Regions from separate parts of the Shewanella sp. MSW genome, predicted to be linked through region 2. Evidence: riboswitches for the same ligand, from Rfam matches in the RefSeq annotation. Region 2 holds a riboswitch; each other region holds the start of a gene.

Region 1 (5,698 bases), on a different contig from region 2:
GGATGATCACTGTTGATCCCCGAATCGATCACCCCGACTATGACCCCTTCCCCCATAGCCTGAGTCCCTGTAGCACTGCCGTCCCACACTTTGGGAGAACCTATCATGTTCTGGCTGCTGTCGGTATCCATTGAATAAAGGCTTTCCCGCTCAATGAAAGCTACTTCGGGTAACTTGGACAGGGCTTCTGCCTGCTGCTGATCCATGGTGACCGCCAGCCCATTAAAGGCATAGTGATACCTGACCTTAGCCTGTAACTGAACCCCTTGGGCCGCAGCACTCATTAAAAAGTTCTGTTGCTTGGCATTCAAATACTTCACGTAGGACTTCACCGCCACACTGGCGGTATTCAGCTTGGGGGCCTTTTGGGACGCCAACCCTTGACTTCGCTGTGGACTGGTGGCTTCAAGCCCGGCAATACCACCGGCATAATTCGCCACAGAGGGATCTTTAAGGCGCACTATATAAGTGTATTTCCCCTCAGCAAGTCCTGGTTCCCTGACAAACTTATGTTGCCCCATCTCTTGCTGTTGTCCTTTGCGACCGCTGGATGCACTAAGCAGATCTGAAGAAATAAATGGATCTGAAACGCTCAACGGCGCGGCCTGGGTATGGCATGACATGGATAACAGCGCTGCTGAAACAGCTATTGCAACTTGACTCTTCAATTGTCTACTCCCATTAAGACTGTTTATTGTTGTTTTATGTTTCCGTTTTAAAAACACCCTAAACACAAGGATGCTCAACATTTGTAACACCTATGGATACAATTGAAAAACAAATACACAAAAAATTACAATTTATCAGCCATTTACAGAATGATAGACGTTAAATTCCGGCTCACACCGGGACCTAACTTAATCAGAAAGAGTAAAGTAGTTGGTCATCACCTTGTAGAGCTCAGTCCCTTGGTGCACAGACGCCGAGGCAAAATGCAGCACGGGGATCACATCTTCCTCAAGTGAGAGCTTGGTAACCTCTGTGCCAACATCGACTCGGTCGAGCCTGAGAATATTGACCAGAGGCGCGCCGGCGGGCAAAGGCACTCCCGGCTCGGCCAGATACTCCACCATACCCGCCATAGGTGCGTGAAACTTTCGATAGTCTTTCAGCAAACAAGCAAAACGCGGCATCACCTGCGGCAGTACGCTTTGGGCTATCACCTCTCTATAACTCAGATAACTTAATATCCCTTCCGCATCCCGACTGGCATCGGCAAGATCGATACGCTCCTGACTGCCAAGCTCCAAAGTAAAGGCCGATACTGCGACTTTTAGATCTCGCCCCCTACTCTTGGCATAATCGCTGAGTTGCCACCAGGGATTAAAGGCCGCTTCATCCATGGCACCGCCAAAGCCTTTAGGCATCACCAAGGTGTAGGGAATATGAAAGTAGTCGGCAGCTGACAGCTCATACTCGGGACAATAAAGGTGTTTACAGGACTTGGGGCCGGTGTGCAGATCCAGCACTATGTCAGCGCCATGTGCCAGTTTCTGCAGATTGAGCGCCAATCTCTGGCCGGTCGTCACTCCCCAGGGATTGGCCAATGCCTGTTCACAGTTGGCAATGAGAAGCTGACGAAAAGCATCAAACAGTGCTTGCTCCGGCAGCTCACTATACTGCGGATACCAGTCATCCAGATGGACGACCTGCTCAAGATAGGCTCGGTTCCAGTTAATACCTGTGATGGGATCGAAGCGGCCCAAGGTAAACTCACCGCTTTTCTGGTTGATCCCCAAGGGGTTGGCCAAAGGCACCAGAGTGACATCTCCCAGAGGCGGATGCGCCTTGAAGTACTGCAACAATTGCAAGATCACCGCATTGCCCTGTACCTCGGCGCCATGCACATTGGCCTGAATATAGACGCTGGGCGCCGAATGACCGGTGCCTTTGAAGCGATATATGGGGATGGTCAGAGGCTGACCTGCGGCCAGCTCCCCAACCTGCAGGTGTTCAAGCTGCATCCTGAGCACCTTCAAATAAGTTACGATGCAAAGCGGCCACCACATCACCGGCTTCGGCTTCAGACACCAAGACACAGAGATTGTGTGGACTGGCACCCTGACAGATCATTCGGACGTTATGGGGTTCGAGCACTTCAAACACCCGGCGACAGATCCCTGCGGTAGTGGCTATCTTGTTGCCAATGATCGCTACCAGGGCCAGCTTGTCTTCCACCCGCACCCGGCAGTTTTGCGATAACTCCTGCAGCAGAGCTTCCGTCAGAAGCCCCTTACCGGCTGAATCTGAGCCTGTTTTGTCCAGGGTCAGCGACACATTCACCTCTGAGGTGGTAATGAGATCGACACTGATCTTGTGCCGCGCCAACACAGCAAAGGTCTCAGCCAAAAAGCCCTGGGCATGCAACATCTGCAAACTATGCAAGTTAAGCAGGGTCTGATCTCGTCTCACGGCAACGGCCCTGAATACCGGCTCATCTTCCACTTGATGGCGGATCCAGGTGCCGCCTTTTTCCGGCGCCCGACTGGAACCGACAAACACTTGGATCTGTTGGCGCACCGCCGGCAAGATGGTGGCAGGGTGTAACACCTTGGCGCCAAAAGTAGCCATCTCCGCCGCCTCATTAAAACTGATTTCTGCGATAGGCCTGGCGTTGGGAGCCAGTCTGGGATCTGTGGTGTAAATCCCTTCTACATCGGTCCAGATCTCAACCGCATCGGCTTGCAAAGCTTCTGCCAACAGAGCCGCGGAATAATCACTGCCGCCACGCCCAAGGGTAGTTGTTCGCCCCTCGGCATCGGCACCGATAAACCCCTGGGTCACCAACAGTTGCTGCTCAAGCAAGGGTTGTAATTTCTCTGTCGCCAGTCGCTTCAGTTCGGCGATTTGTGGTTCGGCCTTGCCGAAATGGCTATCGGTACGCATCACCTGACGCACATCAAAGGCGCTGGCCTTGGCACCGCGTTCTCTCAATACCGCGGCAAACAGCGCTGAAGAGCATTGCTCACCAAGGGACAGGATCTCATCAACCATAGCATTACTCGGCCCCTGCAACAGCTTGGCACTGAGCGTTGCCATACGGCTGAGCAAGGCATCCAGCGCCGCGGCAACAGCAGCAGGTCTACCAAGTTTGTCCAGAATCGCATATTGAATGCTGGCAATATCTTTCAATAATTTGAGACGGCGCTCATCCCCCATGTCTGCCTGAGACAACTCCACCAACAGATTGGTTACGCCACTGGATGCACTCACCACAACCAGACGAGTAGCCGAATTTCCAAGCACTATATCGGCACAGCGATTCATCGCCTGATAATCGGCAACTGAGGTACCGCCAAACTTGGCAACAACAAGAGACATCAGCGCATTCCCCCACAGGCAGGTGACAGGGAAAGGTCGACAACGAGAATAGACTTCATGAGTTAAGCTCCGAACAGATAACGTTCGAAGAGCCTGGTGCTGAGATAACGCACCCCAAAGTAGGGACAAAGCGATCGTCACCAGAAGCTCTCCACCAAAAACCAGGTGACAGCCGCCAGGATTCAGCCTGACCAACCGACCGGAGAGCGTTACCAATACGCATCCCGACCTCGGCGTTAATCTCCCTCATGAGCCGTCATAGGAAATTGGTTTCCTCTGACTCACTACCTAGTTAACGCTCCTCTTCTGTTCCTTTCTTGCGAAAGGGATGAAAAAATTAGCAATAAAGCCCTTATGAAGTCAATGCTAATTTGCATCCGATGAAATATCCTCAACTTATTTATCACTAAGTTCAGGTAATTCATTGACCAAACGAGCTCGGCTTGCAAATAATCCAAGCTCTATTTCATGCTTGCCTTTATGGCAGGGCACTAATGTCAGTAAGCCTTTATCCACATAATAAAGTGCATTCTGACGGTACTTGAATGCCAGTTCGATTGCCGCAGCCTTATCCAAAAACAGGGCCCAACTTTTTTCCATATGACTGAGATCCTCAGCCGCACCTATAATAGCCCGATAGGGTATGCCGAGCTTATCAATATCACCTTGTAATTGCCGATCGAGAAGACGGTTCTGGCAGGAAGTCAATTTTTGCCCCAGAGGGTTATGGGCGGTGACAATGGCAAAAGGAACAGCGGAAGAAAACGACTGAGTCAAAAAAAAGCATGCGCTCTGGTAGTACTGCCAGAGACTTTCAAATGCAGCATCCATTGTAGTATCTGTCTCTAATGAACCGGAGTTATTCTAGCAAAGGCTTACGAAATCCCCTAGCCCCGTGAGCAAGCTCACAGTAAGACAAAACACAAAACGCTTAAGTTTCAATATCTAACATAAAAACTTGTGACTTAGATCATAGTTAAACATTAATTTGTTAACATTTCATTTGTTAACAAATGCCTAATCCTAGTACAATGGATTGTATCGACAGAGACCTAGAGTTAAGCGTGTGACCAGGCTAGCGCCATTACGCGACAGCATAAGTCTCTAATGATAACGACTCTGTACCAAATGTAATCTGGTTTTAAGATCGCATTTTCTGGATTTTCCATGTCTTTCAGGAACTAAATCCCGCCACTGGGAATCCTAGAGAGTACAGTTCGCGCCTCTCCAGGTGGAGAGCATACTTTTTGCTAATCATGAAGTGTGTTGCCGTTTCATTTCAGTTTTGAACAGCACTTACGTGAACCCTGTGAATGTTGGCGTTTTAGAGAGTATAGCGGAGCGTCACCCGCGCTCATGGTTAGATAAACTGATTTAATTAGGTAAATAACATGCAAAACCCGCACATTCTGATCGTTGAAGATGAAGCCGTTACCCGTAACACGCTGAGAAGTATTTTCGAGGCAGAAGGTTATGTGGTAACCGAAGCCAATGATGGCGCAGAGATGCACAAAGCCTTGCAGGAAAACAAGGTGAACCTGGTGGTTATGGATATCAATCTGCCAGGTAAGAATGGTTTGCTGTTGGCGCGGGAGTTGCGCGAAATCAACAATATCGGCCTCATCTTCCTTACCGGTCGTGATAACGAAGTAGACAAGATCTTGGGCCTGGAAATCGGTGCCGATGATTACATCACCAAACCGTTCAACCCTCGTGAGTTGACTATTCGTGCCCGCAACCTGCTGACTCGTGTCAACAGCTCAGGTGCTGAAATTGAAGAAAAGGCCGCCGTGGAACATTATCGTTTCAATGGTTGGAGCCTGGAGATCAACAGCCGTTCACTGGTCAGCCCTCAGGGTGAGTCTTACAAGCTGCCGCGTAGCGAATTCCGCGCCATGCTGCACTTTGTGGAAAACCCAGGCAAGATCCTCAGCCGCGCCGAGTTGCTGATGAAGATGACCGGCCGTGAGCTTAAGCCACATGACCGTACTGTTGATGTGACTATCCGCCGTATCCGTAAGCACTTCGAAAGTGTGCCTGATACACCGGAAATCATCGCCACCATCCACGGCGAAGGCTACCGTTTCTGCGGTAACCTGGAAGACTGATAAACACGCGTTATCGGCCCTGAACAAAGCCAGCTTATCGAGCTGGCTTTTGTTTATCTGCTATCACCACTCCCCCTTCTACTGATATTTGCTGTGATTTCCTCACGGTAATGCTCTGCCAATCCCAGCGCCTTTATCTTAGATAGCTCCTTTATCTTAGGTAGCTCCTTTGCCACATATACCAGTTTCGGAAACAGTTGCCATACGATTGCCCATTGATATTCAGCGGCATCCGCCGAACTGAGTACAAACTTGATTCTGCTGGCTTA
Region 2 (5,698 bases):
AGTTTGACCATCTACAACGATTTTGTATTTTGGTGGGCGGGGAGCACGCTTCTTGGGAGCAGCCTTGGCGGCAGCAACATTACCCAGATCTTCAACAGATAGGCCAACGGCTTCCATCTGCTTACGGATCTCTTCAATTTTAGACAGACGTTCAGCCTGTGCCTTTTCTTCTTTCTTGGCTTCTTCTTCACGATCAATAATGATCTTATCCAATTTGACTGCCAGATCGCGCAGATCTGCAACGCTTAACTCTTTTACTGCGGCTTTAAAACGACGGCCGTGAGTCAATATATCAAGAAAATCGCTCATAAGTATTTAGGTCCCACGCTAATTTATAAATTGGGTTAAGGTGAATATCGCTATAAATAATAGAAACTATAAGTGTCAGGATCAAATATTTTTACGTCAATTGACATTAATTTCTTTATTTATTTCAATTCTACGACCATAAAAGTTGCCAAGTGTTCAAAAAACTGACCATAAAGTGTGACAGAATTGGCAAACGAGCGTTTAAACTACTGTTGACGTTAACGTCAACAGCACGTAAAGTTGAGCCATCCTGTACTGATGTATCTGGTATCATCGGTACGTAATCCACATAAGATACAAGGTGTAGGAAGGAAACCCTATGAAAGTATTGGTGCCAGTAAAACGTGTGGTCGATGCCAATGTTAAGGTCAGGGTCAAGGCTGACAATACAGGCGTTGAAACAGCCAACCTGAAAATGGCGTTGAATCCATTTTGTGAAATTGCGGTAGAAGAAGCCGTACGTCTAAAAGAAGCCGGCAGTGCTTCTGAGGTCGTTGTTGTCAGCATAGGTCCCAAGGCGGCACAGGAGCAACTGCGTACCGCATTGGCTCTGGGCGCCGACCGTGCCATTCACATTGAAACCGATGAAGAGCTGGTGCCCCTTTCTATTGCCAAGTTACTCAAGGCAGTGCAGGACAAAGAGCAGGCGCAGCTAATTCTGCTCGGCAAGCAGTCCATCGATGGTGATAACAATCAGACCGGACAGATGCTGGCGGCGCTCGCCGGTATGCCTCAGGCAACCTTTGCATCTGAAGTGAAGCTGGAAGGTGAAACTTTGCTGGTTACCCGTGAAGTGGATGGTGGTTTACAGACTCTGTCCATGCCTCTACCGGCTGTAGTTACAGCGGATCTGCGTCTAAACGAGCCTCGCTATGCTTCTTTGCCCAATATCATGAAGGCCAAGCGCAAGCCGCTGGAAACCATGAGCATTGAGGATCTGGAAGTGACTCTCAAGCAGCACGTACAGGTGTTGGAGGTAGCAACGCCGGCCAGCCGTCAGGCGGGTGTGATGGTGGCTTCCGTTGAGGAGCTGGTGGACAAGTTGAAAAACGAAGCGAAGGTGATCTAAATGGCCGTATTAGTAATAGCAGAACACGATAATGCCAGCCTGAAACAGGACACAGCCAAAGTCGTCGCCGCGGCCAAAGCCATAGGTGGAGATATTCACCTCTTGGTTGCCGGTCAGGATTGCAAGGCCGCAGCCGATGCCGCCGCCAAGCTTGAAGGTGTCAGTAAAGTACTGTTGGCCGATAATCCTGCCTATGGTGCTCATCTTGCCGACAATATTGGTGAGCTCATCTTGTCTTTGAGTGGCGACTACAGCCATATTCTGGCTGCAGCCTCAAGCCAGGGTAAGGATATACTGCCAAGAGTGGCGGCTTTGCTGGATGTGGCTCAACTTTCTGAGATCACCAAGGTGATCGATGCCGATACTTTTGTCCGTCCCGTCTATGCCGGTAACGCCATGGCGACCGTTAAGAGTCTGGATAACAAGAAAGTGGCCACAGTGCGCGCCAGCGCCTTCGACGCCGTTGCCGAGACAGGTTCAGCTGAAATCAATCAGCTCGACAGCGTCTTTGACGCCAAGAGCAGCTTTGTCTCTCAGAGTTTGACCGAGTCGGCTCGTCCGGAGCTTGGCAGTGCCAGAGTGATTGTTTCCGGTGGTCGCGGTATGGGCAGTGGCGAAAACTTTGCCATGCTGGAAACCTTGGCCGATAAGCTTGGCGCCGCCGTAGGTGCATCACGGGCCGCCGTAGATGCCGGATTTGTTCCCAATGATTTGCAGGTCGGTCAGACAGGTAAAATTGTGGCGCCAGAGCTGTATATTGCTGTGGGTATCTCCGGAGCGATTCAGCATCTGGCCGGGATGAAGGATTCAAAAGTCATAGTGGCTATCAACAAAGATCCTGAAGCGCCTATTTTCCAGGTTGCCGATTATGGTCTGGAAGCTGATCTGTTTGATGTGGTGCCCAAGTTGAACGAGTTGATTTAATCTGTGATCTAGGTCACGATAGGCGGCTTTGGGGTAGCATCCTCAAAGCCGCCTATGTTTTTATGTGCCTCACGCCTGAAATCAGGCGTCCTGAGAAGTAGAGGCGCACTAAATATCAGTAGCGGTAAGCAGGGTGATTCCGTTTATGTATCGCGAAAGGATTTGGTGCCGAAGGGGTTGCGACTCATCAAAGTCCACCGCTGGGGCTGTTACCAAATAGGGGCAGCACTGCCATAGTATATTCTGTCGGGATGACAGATTGACGTTACTATGGAGCGCTACTGAAAGGACAGGTGCTACTCGGTATGTTTTTGCCTTTTCCCACCAGTTCAGTTGCCCTCCATTCGTATTTAACGAAGAACAAGACTCAATGACAGTACTAAGTTATGCCGACTCGGCACTCTCTTTGTTGCCGCCGGTTGTGGCAATTTTATTGGCGATCTTCACCCGGCGGGTGTTGTTATCTCTAGGGCTGGGAATACTGATCGGAGCCTTGTTGCTCAATCAATGGTCGGTGTTGGATACCGGGGTTTATCTGGGGCAAAGGGTGCTTTCCCTGGTTTGGGACGATGGCGCTTTTAATGCCTGGAACCTGTATATTCTGGGTTTCCTGGTGCTGCTGGGAATGATCACTGCACTGATTACTGTTAGTGGCTCTGCCAGAGCCTTTGCCAACTGGGCCAGACAGCATATCCGCAATCGTCGTGATGCTAAGCTGCTAACCATGTTTCTCGGTTGTGTGGTGTTTATCGATGACTACTTCAACAGCCTGGTGGTGGGCAGTATCGCTAGACCGCTGACCGACAGATATTATATCTCCCGCTCCAAACTGGCGTATCTTTTGGATTCAACCGCAGCGCCTGTGTGCGTTATCTCGCCGGTTTCCAGTTGGGGTGCCTATATTATTGCCCTTATCGGCGGTATTCTCACGGCTCATGGTTTTACCGAGACCGGACATCTGAGCGCTTTCGTGCAGATGATCCCGATGAACTTCTATGCCCTGTTTGCCCTGGCGCTCTTGCTATGCGTGGCCTATATGGAGCTGGATATCGGCGCCATGCGCAAACACGAGCTTAATGCTCGCAAAGGCAATCTCTATGATGAGTCCAAGGGACTGCCTCCCGGTGCCAATGCCGATCTGCCCGAGGCGGAAACCGGTCAGGTGCACGGCCTGTTCCTGCCCATAGGTGTCTTGGTGGTAGCGACTTTCTACTTTATGGTTTCCAGCGGCGCCGATGCCCTGGCGGCAGAAAGCCTGCCTTTCAGCATCATAGGTGCCTTTGAGAAAACCGATGTGGGCTCGTCACTGTTTTTTGGCGCTTCCATCGGACTGGTGGTAACGCTGCTGCTGGCCTTTATCCAGAAGATTGAAGTCAAGATGATCCTCAAGGCGCTCACCTCGGGTGCCCGTTCTATGTTGCCGGCCATCTATATTCTGATGTTTGCCTGGACCATAGCCGGGATCATAGGTTCATTGGAAACCGGCAAGTTTATGGCCAGTCTCGCCAGTGGCAATATTCCCTTTGCCTTGCTGCCGGCCGTGTTATTTATTTTGGCTGGGCTTACCGCCTTTTCTACCGGCACCAGCTGGGGCACTTTCGGGATCATGTTGCCGATTGCTGCCGATATGGCTATGGGCAGCCACAGCAGTATGATGTTGCCTATGTTGGCGGCCGTGTTGGCTGGTGCTGTATTTGGCGACCACTGCTCGCCGATATCGGACACCACGATTCTGTCATCTACAGGTGCCGGCTGTCATCATATCGATCACGTGTTGACTCAGCTGCCTTATGCGGTCTTGGTGGCGCTTATTTCCCTCGGTGGTTATATAGTGCTCGGTTTTACCGAGTCGGTATGGTTGGGGCTTGCCTGTAGCTGTGTATTGTTCCTGCTGGGATTGGTGTGGCTCAAATGGCAACAACCCAAGAATACTAATGTCTGAGCTGCCACCCAATAGCTTGCGTTAACAGCACCCGCCCTGATGGCGGGTGTTTTGTTGTAATGCCATTTCGTTTACTTGATTCAGCTTGGGAGTTGGCTTTGGTAAAGAGTCGTGTGCCGGCATCAAGTTCGGCCGTATTTGAATACCTGATCAAGATTAATGCTGGTTTAAAGTCCAACAAGGAATGGAATAACTAACCTGCGATGGGAAAAGGCTTCTGATATACTTGCCGCCTTCGCCAGTTGCCGGAGGCTTTCCGGTAAGATTCACTGTTTGGAAATACCAATGAACAACCTGTTTCTGTTTTGTCGTGCCGGCTATGAAAAAGAGTGCGCGGCCGAGATCCAAAATCGGGCGGCACTGCTCAATGTCGGTGGTTTCGTCAAGGCCAACAACAACGATGCCTATGTGATCTTTCAATGTTTTGCCGAAGGGGAAGCCGACACCCTGGCACAGGAACTGGCGCTGGACTCATTGATCTTTGCCCGGCAGATGTTTGTCTGCGGCGATCTGCTCAGCGACCTGCCTCCGGAAGACAGGGTAGGGCCAATTACCGCCGCGCTTGAAGATGTTAGCAAGGGCGGTGAGCTCAGGGTCGAAACTCCGGATACCAACGAAGCCAAAGAGCTGCTGACCTTCTGCCGCAAGTTTACCGTGCCGCTGCGTCAGTCGCTGAAACAGAGTGGTACTCTGCTGACCAAGGAAAATCCCAAGCGGCCGATAATCCATGTGTGCTTTGTGGCACCGGGCAAGGCGTTTGCCGGTTATTCCTACAGCCATAACTCGTCACCGTTTTTTATGGGGATCCCCAGGCTCAAGTTTCCCGCCGATGCGCCCAGCCGCTCGACTTTGAAACTGGATGAGGCCTTTAATCACTTTATTCCCGAGCCGCAGCGGGAGGAACGTTTACGCAGCGGTCTCAACGCCGTGGATCTCGGCGCCTGTCCCGGCGGCTGGACCTATCAGTTGGTGCGCCGCGGCATGTTTGTATCGGCCGTCGACAACGGCCCCATGGATGCAGGTTTGATGGAAACCGGCCAGGTGACTCACTTCCAGGCCGATGGTTTCCGTTTTGAGCCCAAGCGCAAGAACATCTATTGGCTGGTGTGTGACATGGTGGAAAAGCCGGCCAGGGTGGCCGAGCTGATGGAAGCCTGGGCCATCAATGGCTGGTTCAAAGAGGCTATCTTTAACCTGAAACTGCCGATGAAGAGCCGTTACAAAGAGGTGAGCACCATATTGGAAAATATGCAGGCCATTCTCAAAGAAAACGGCATCACAGAGTTTAAGCTGGCTTGTAAACACCTCTACCACGACAGGGATGAAGTGACAGTGCACCTGTGGCTGCGACCCAACTCGCCTTGGTGAGTTGGGGAGGGGGCGAACAAGTCCCATGTGTGCTCTGCGTCGGCTTGTGGGCCTGGATGCAAGGCGTGGTTCGCACCTTCCTTGCC
Region 3 (5,698 bases), on a different contig from region 2:
GACCCAAAGCAATAACAAGAATGGGGAGAACAGATAAATGGATCTCTTGCTTATCCTCACTTACACCGCCATCTGTGTCGCCATCTTCAAGATTTTCCGCATTCCACTCAACAAGTGGAGCGTGCCCACCGCCGTGCTCGGCGGAGTAGTGCTGATAGGCACCTTGATTTTGTTGATGAACTACAACCATCCCCATACCGCCATGGGCAGCCAGATGTATGTCACCACCCCGCTGATCCCCTCGGTGCGCGGCAAGGTCATAGAAGTGCCCGTCACCCCCAATAAACTGCTGAAAGAGGGCGAGTTACTGTTCCGGGTCGATCCGACTCCTTATCAGACAGAAGTCACCCGGCTGGAGGCCAGCCTGGAGCAGGCTAAACAGGCGGTATTGGGGCTGGACGCCGCCTATAAGGCCGCCGAGGCCAGTCGCATCAAGGCCGAGGCCGAACGGGACAGAACCCAACTGGAATATGAGCGCTACCGCAGCGGTTTTGAAAAAGGCGCCTTCACCCGTGCCGATGTCGACAACCGTCGTCAGTACTATCTCGGCGCCCAGGCCTCAGTAGAGGCGGCCGAGGCCGAAGCCCGGCGCGCCAAGCTGGCACTGGAAGCCGAGTATCAGGGGCAAAACACCCAAGTGGCCGAAATTGCCGCCATGTTGGAAAAAGCCAGATTCAATCTGGAGGAAACCAGCATGCATGCCCCCTCAGACGGTTATGTAACCCAGTTGACCCTGAGACCGGGAATGATGGTGGTGCCCATGCCCTTCAGGCCTGTGATGACCTTTGTCCATCAGGAGGAGCGCTTCTTTGTCGGCGCCTTTAGGCAAAACTCGCTGCTGCGGCTGAAACCCGGTTTCAAGGCCGAGCTGATCTTCCGCGCTCTGCCGGGCAAAGTGTTTCAAGCCGAAGTGGTCGAAGTGCTGCCGGCCATAGGTGAATCTCAGGTGCAGGCGCAGGGGCAGCTCTATGGCTCGTCACAAATTCGCCTCAACGGCCGACCTCTGGTGAAACTCAAGCCGCTGGATGACCTGAGTCAGTATCATTTGCCACTGGGTACCAATGTGGAGATCGCCATCTATTCCGACAGCTTTGAGCATGTATCAATCATGCGTAAGGTATTGATAAGGATGAAAAGCTGGCAGAACTATCTCTATCTGGATCACTGAGACTCCTTATCTTCGCGCAAGCCTTTGGCAAGAGTAAAAAGCCCCGGAAAAACTCCCGGGGCGTTTTGGTATCCCATCTCAGCTTCAGCCGATGGCGGCCTCGGGAGCCGCCTGGAAACGCCTGGCGTGGTAGAGGCAGAAGAGTGCAAACCAAGCGGCACTCACCAGGAAACCGGCCAGGGTGGAATGCAGCAGCCCCATGGCCAGATAACCGAGCGCTGCCCCGAAGGCGACTGTCAGGGCATAAGGCAACTGGGTCAGTACGTGGTCTATATGGTGACAGCCGGCACCGGTGGCCGACAGAATACTGGTACTGGAGATGGGCGAACTGTGATCGCCAAACACAGCGCCGGCCAGCACAGCCGACAACATGGGCAGCAGGAGTTGAATATCGCTGGCGGCAGCCATATCACCGGCGAGCGGCAACATGATACCGAAAGTGCCCCAACTGGTGCCTGTGGCAAAGGCCATGGCGCAGGAAAGCACAAACACCACCACAGGCAGCAGCCCTGCGGGCAGGTTGCCGTTAGCCAGGCTAGCGAGATATTTGCCGGTTTCCATGTCACGCACCACGGCGCCTATGGTCCAGGCAAACAGCAGTATATTGATAGCCGGCAACATGGCCATGACGCCTCTGGGGGCGGCGCGCAGCCAAGTGGATATCCCAAGGCCGAGACGCAGGGCCAACAAGCCGGACACCGCCAGGCTGCAAAGGGCGCCATAAACCAAAGATGAGCCCACATTGGTATGTTCAAAGGCGCCCAGCACACTGAAGGCCTGACCATTGGCGGCCAATACCTGAGCCCCTGAGTCCAGCATGAAATAGATACTCGCCGCCGTCAGTGTCACTATCGGCAACACCATATCCAGCATGCCGCCGCGGCTGTCGGCCGGGGCTTCCATATCCAGTCCTATGGGCCTGCCCTTGGATTCATCCCAGAGCTTACCTTCGAGCGCCCGCTGCTCATGCTGTCGCATCGGCCCAATATCCAGTTGGAAAGCGATCACCACCACCACCATGATCAGGGTAAATACCGCATAGAGGTTCATGGGGATCATCTGCACAAAAGCGGCGATCGGGCTCTGCTCTGTCACCCCATGGGCCACGAGTATGCCGCCCACCAGGGCGATGATATAGGCCCCCCAGGAAGAAATGGGCATCAATACGCATACGGGCGCCGCAGTCGAGTCCAGCAGATAGGCCAACTTGGCGCGGGAGATCTGGAATCTGTCGGTCACAGGGCGGCAAATGGGCCCCACCGACAGGCTGTGGAAGAAGTCGTCAATAAAAAAGGCAAACACCATCAAGCCGGTGAGCGACTTGGCGCCCTTGCGGCTCTGGCAGCGCCTGGCGGCCCATTCGGCGAAGGCCCGGGTCGCACCCGAGGCGGTCATCAAGCTGATAAGCCCACCCAGCAGCAGCATAAACAGCAACATATTCAGGTTATCGCTGTTGGGAGCACCATCGACCCAGAAGATTTTCAGCACACTGTCAAACAGGTAGCGCAGCGATTGCAGCGGTGAAAACTGCTGCAACATCAGGCTGCCGGCGACTATGCCTACCCCAAGGGAGAGCAGTACTCTACGGGTGATGATCGCCAGCGCAACCGCCAGCAGAGGAGGAACTATGGACCAGGGAGAGTCCGCAAAATGCATGATATTCATGATCTCTTTACACCAAGAAAGGTGGAGATCTACCGATAGGATCGAAGAAACTCAGACCAAGGAGGGCAGAAACTTCTCAGCTCCTTCAGGTAGCGCTCCATAGTGGATAACTATGGCAGTCCTGCACCTGTTAGATACAGAACCAGCAGCTAGGTTTGATGGCCTGGCTACTTCGGCGCCGACTCCTTTCCCCGGGCCTCAAAGGCATCACCCTCTTCCCGGTTACTTTTAGGCAGCGCGCCTCTACTCAAAGGTATTCGACTGGCATTCTAACTATCACAGCTCCAATAGCAAGCCGGATTGCGCCTCTGGCGGTAAATATCCCGCTAGGCGGGCATTACGCCCAGAGGAAGTGACTCATGTCACGGCCTAGCAATACCGGCACCGCTTGTTCACGAGCCACGGTTAAAAACTGCTTCGCTCCATCAGCGAGCCAACGGCTCTCACCCGAATGCTTACCTCAGTCACGCAGCTTGTAGCTGACCTCGACCCTGTCGGAGAAGGTTACCTGGCCATACTCATAGCTCTGGTTGATAGCACCTTCGGCCATCATGGCGGCCTTGTACATCACAGGACGCACCGGGCCTTGGTCGAAATAACGAATCGACCAGACGCCATCGAGTTTCTCGCCGAATCCGGCCGCCAGTTCACTGGCCTTTTGCTTGGCATCTTCAATGGCCGCCTGCCGCGCCTGCTTGCGCATCTCGGCTTCTTTACTGGACTTAAGGTTGATCTGGTTCACCTTGTTGATCCCGCCTATTAACGCCGAGTCCAGTATGGGATTGAGCTGATCCAACTGTTTCACCAACACTGTCACACTGCGACTGGCGCGATAGCCCTTGAGCTCGGGCGCCTTGTCCTTGAGGTAAACATACTCAGGTTGCAGATTCAGATTGGCGGCGGCAATCGACTCCTTGGCGACCCCGGCCTTGAGCAGGCGCTCGATAAAAGCGGCCACCGCCTGGTCGGATGCGGCCTTGGCCGCCTTGGCATCAGATTCGCTTAATGACACTTCAACATGGATTTCGGCCATATCGGGCTCAACCTGTATCTGGCTGACGCCTGTGGTTTCCAGCAGAGGTCTATCCTGAGCCAGTACTGAGTGGCTCATCAGAGTAGCGGGTAACAATGCGCCTATCAGCGCCAGATTCAGCAGAGATTTTTTCATCTTGGTTCTCCAAAAAGTTCGCTTTCGTTGACCATAGAAACGCAGCCGGCTGACAAAAGGGTTAAAAAAATCAAAAAATTTTTCAACGACGTTTTGAAGCGGCAACCGAGATGGCAACATAGAACATAAATTAGCCAGCCCAACTGTACCTTTTCTATGGCTGAGGTATAATCGCCGCCAATTTTACCGGCACCCAAGCGTGCTCCATCAGCTTTAGCATTGCGGAAAACAGCTCTTGAAGAAATCAGTCGACATTTTTGATCCCAAGCAGACCACGACTCTGGACACTCCGGCCAAGACTCTGGCACAGGAAAACAGCCCTGCCGAGGCCCAAACCAGCGGCAATCGCATCGGCTTTGTCAGCCTGGGCTGCCCCAAAAACCTGGTGGATTCCGAGCGGATCCTCACCCAACTGCGCATCGACGGCTATGAGGTTACCAACAGCTATGACAATGCCGACCTGGTAATAGTCAACACCTGTGGCTTTATCGATGCCGCGGTGGAAGAGTCGCTGGATGCCGTGCGTGAAGCGCTGGAAGAAAACGGCAAGGTGATAGTCACCGGCTGCCTGGGCGCCAAGGAAAACCAGATCCGCGAAGTGCATCCGGATGTACTGGAGATCACCGGCCCCCACAGCTATGAAGCCGTGCTGAACCATGTGCACAAATATGTGCCCAAGCCGGAGCACAACCCCTTCACCTCGCTGATCCCGCAAGCCGGCGTTAAGCTGACCCCCAAGCATTATGCCTACCTGAAGATTTCCGAAGGCTGCGACAACCGCTGTACCTTCTGCATCATTCCGGCGTTGAGGGGCGATCTGGACAGCCGCAGTGTCGGCAGCGTGCTGGATGAAGCCAAACGCCTGGTGGAAAGTGGCGTTCAGGAAATTCTGGTCGTCAGCCAGGACACCTCGGCCTACGGCAAAGACAAGGGCGGCCGCACCGATTTCTGGAACGGCATGCCGGTGAAGCAGGATATCACTACCCTGGCCCGCCACCTGGGCAAGATGGGTGTGTGGGTGCGCCTGCACTATGTCTACCCTTACCCTTGGGTCGATGAGCTGATCCCGCTGATGGCCGAAGGACTGATCCTGCCCTATCTGGATCTGCCACTGCAGCACGCCAGCCCTCGCGTGCTCAAGATGATGAAGCGCCCCGGCCGGGTCGACCGCCAGTTGGACGCCATCAAGAAATGGCGTGAAATCTGCCCGGATCTGGTGATCCGCTCAACCTTTATCGTCGGCTTCCCCGGTGAAACCGAAGAAGATTTCGAAATCCTGCTGGACTTCCTGCGTGAAGCAAGGCTGGACCGAGTGGGCTGCTTCAAGTACTCGGAAGTCGATGGCGCCGTGGCCAATACCTTGGCCGAGCTTATCAGTGAAGAGGTCAAGCAGGACCGCTATGAGCGTTTCATGCAGGTGCAGGCCGAGATCAGTGCCGAGCGGCTGGCGCGCCTGGTAGGCCGTGAGCTGGATGTCCTTATCGATGATGTGGACGAGGAAGGCGCCATTGGCCGCTGCTATGCCGATGCGCCTGAAATCGACGGCATGGTATTCTTAAACGGTGAAGTGGAACTAAGCCCAGGGGACATGGTGCGCGCACTGATCACTCATTCTGATGAGCACGATCTGTGGGCCGAACTGGTGCAGATGCCGGAATAAACTCTCCCAACACCTTGGAGAAATCTTTATTGAGGTG

The links. Region 2 has a riboswitch for lysine ahead of AYI96_RS12780 (Na+/H+ antiporter NhaC family protein). Riboswitches for the same ligand answer to the same signal wherever they lie in the genome.
Region 1: another riboswitch for lysine. It lies ahead of lysC (lysine-sensitive aspartokinase 3); the one in region 2 lies ahead of AYI96_RS12780 (Na+/H+ antiporter NhaC family protein).
Region 3: another riboswitch for lysine. It lies ahead of AYI96_RS14590 (Na+/H+ antiporter NhaC family protein); the one in region 2 lies ahead of AYI96_RS12780 (Na+/H+ antiporter NhaC family protein).

The regions. Positions count from the first base shown of each region.
Region 1 covers NZ_LVDR01000003.1:85,709-91,406, forward strand. Annotated here, with positions in the region: gene AYI96_RS20660 (S8 family serine peptidase) at 1-668, opposite strand, end outside; gene AYI96_RS03600 (succinylglutamate desuccinylase/aspartoacylase family protein) at 858-1,964, opposite strand; gene lysC (lysine-sensitive aspartokinase 3) at 1,954-3,321, opposite strand; lysine riboswitch at 3,458-3,635, opposite strand; gene AYI96_RS03610 (DUF3293 domain-containing protein) at 3,718-4,152, opposite strand; gene arcA (two-component system response regulator ArcA) at 4,713-5,429, shown strand.
Region 2 covers NZ_LVDR01000010.1:156,277-161,974, reverse strand. Annotated here, with positions in the region: gene AYI96_RS12795 (H-NS family nucleoid-associated regulatory protein) at 1-309, opposite strand, end outside; gene AYI96_RS12790 (electron transfer flavoprotein subunit beta/FixA family protein) at 629-1,378, shown strand; gene AYI96_RS12785 (electron transfer flavoprotein subunit alpha/FixB family protein) at 1,379-2,302, shown strand; lysine riboswitch at 2,393-2,591, shown strand; gene AYI96_RS12780 (Na+/H+ antiporter NhaC family protein) at 2,673-4,244, shown strand; gene rlmM (23S rRNA (cytidine(2498)-2'-O)-methyltransferase RlmM) at 4,530-5,612, shown strand.
Region 3 covers NZ_LVDR01000013.1:82,286-87,983, forward strand. Annotated here, with positions in the region: gene AYI96_RS14585 (HlyD family secretion protein) at 38-1,168, shown strand; gene AYI96_RS14590 (Na+/H+ antiporter NhaC family protein) at 1,253-2,833, opposite strand; lysine riboswitch at 2,916-3,087, opposite strand; gene AYI96_RS14595 (oxidative stress defense protein) at 3,294-4,001, opposite strand; gene rimO (30S ribosomal protein S12 methylthiotransferase RimO) at 4,237-5,661, shown strand.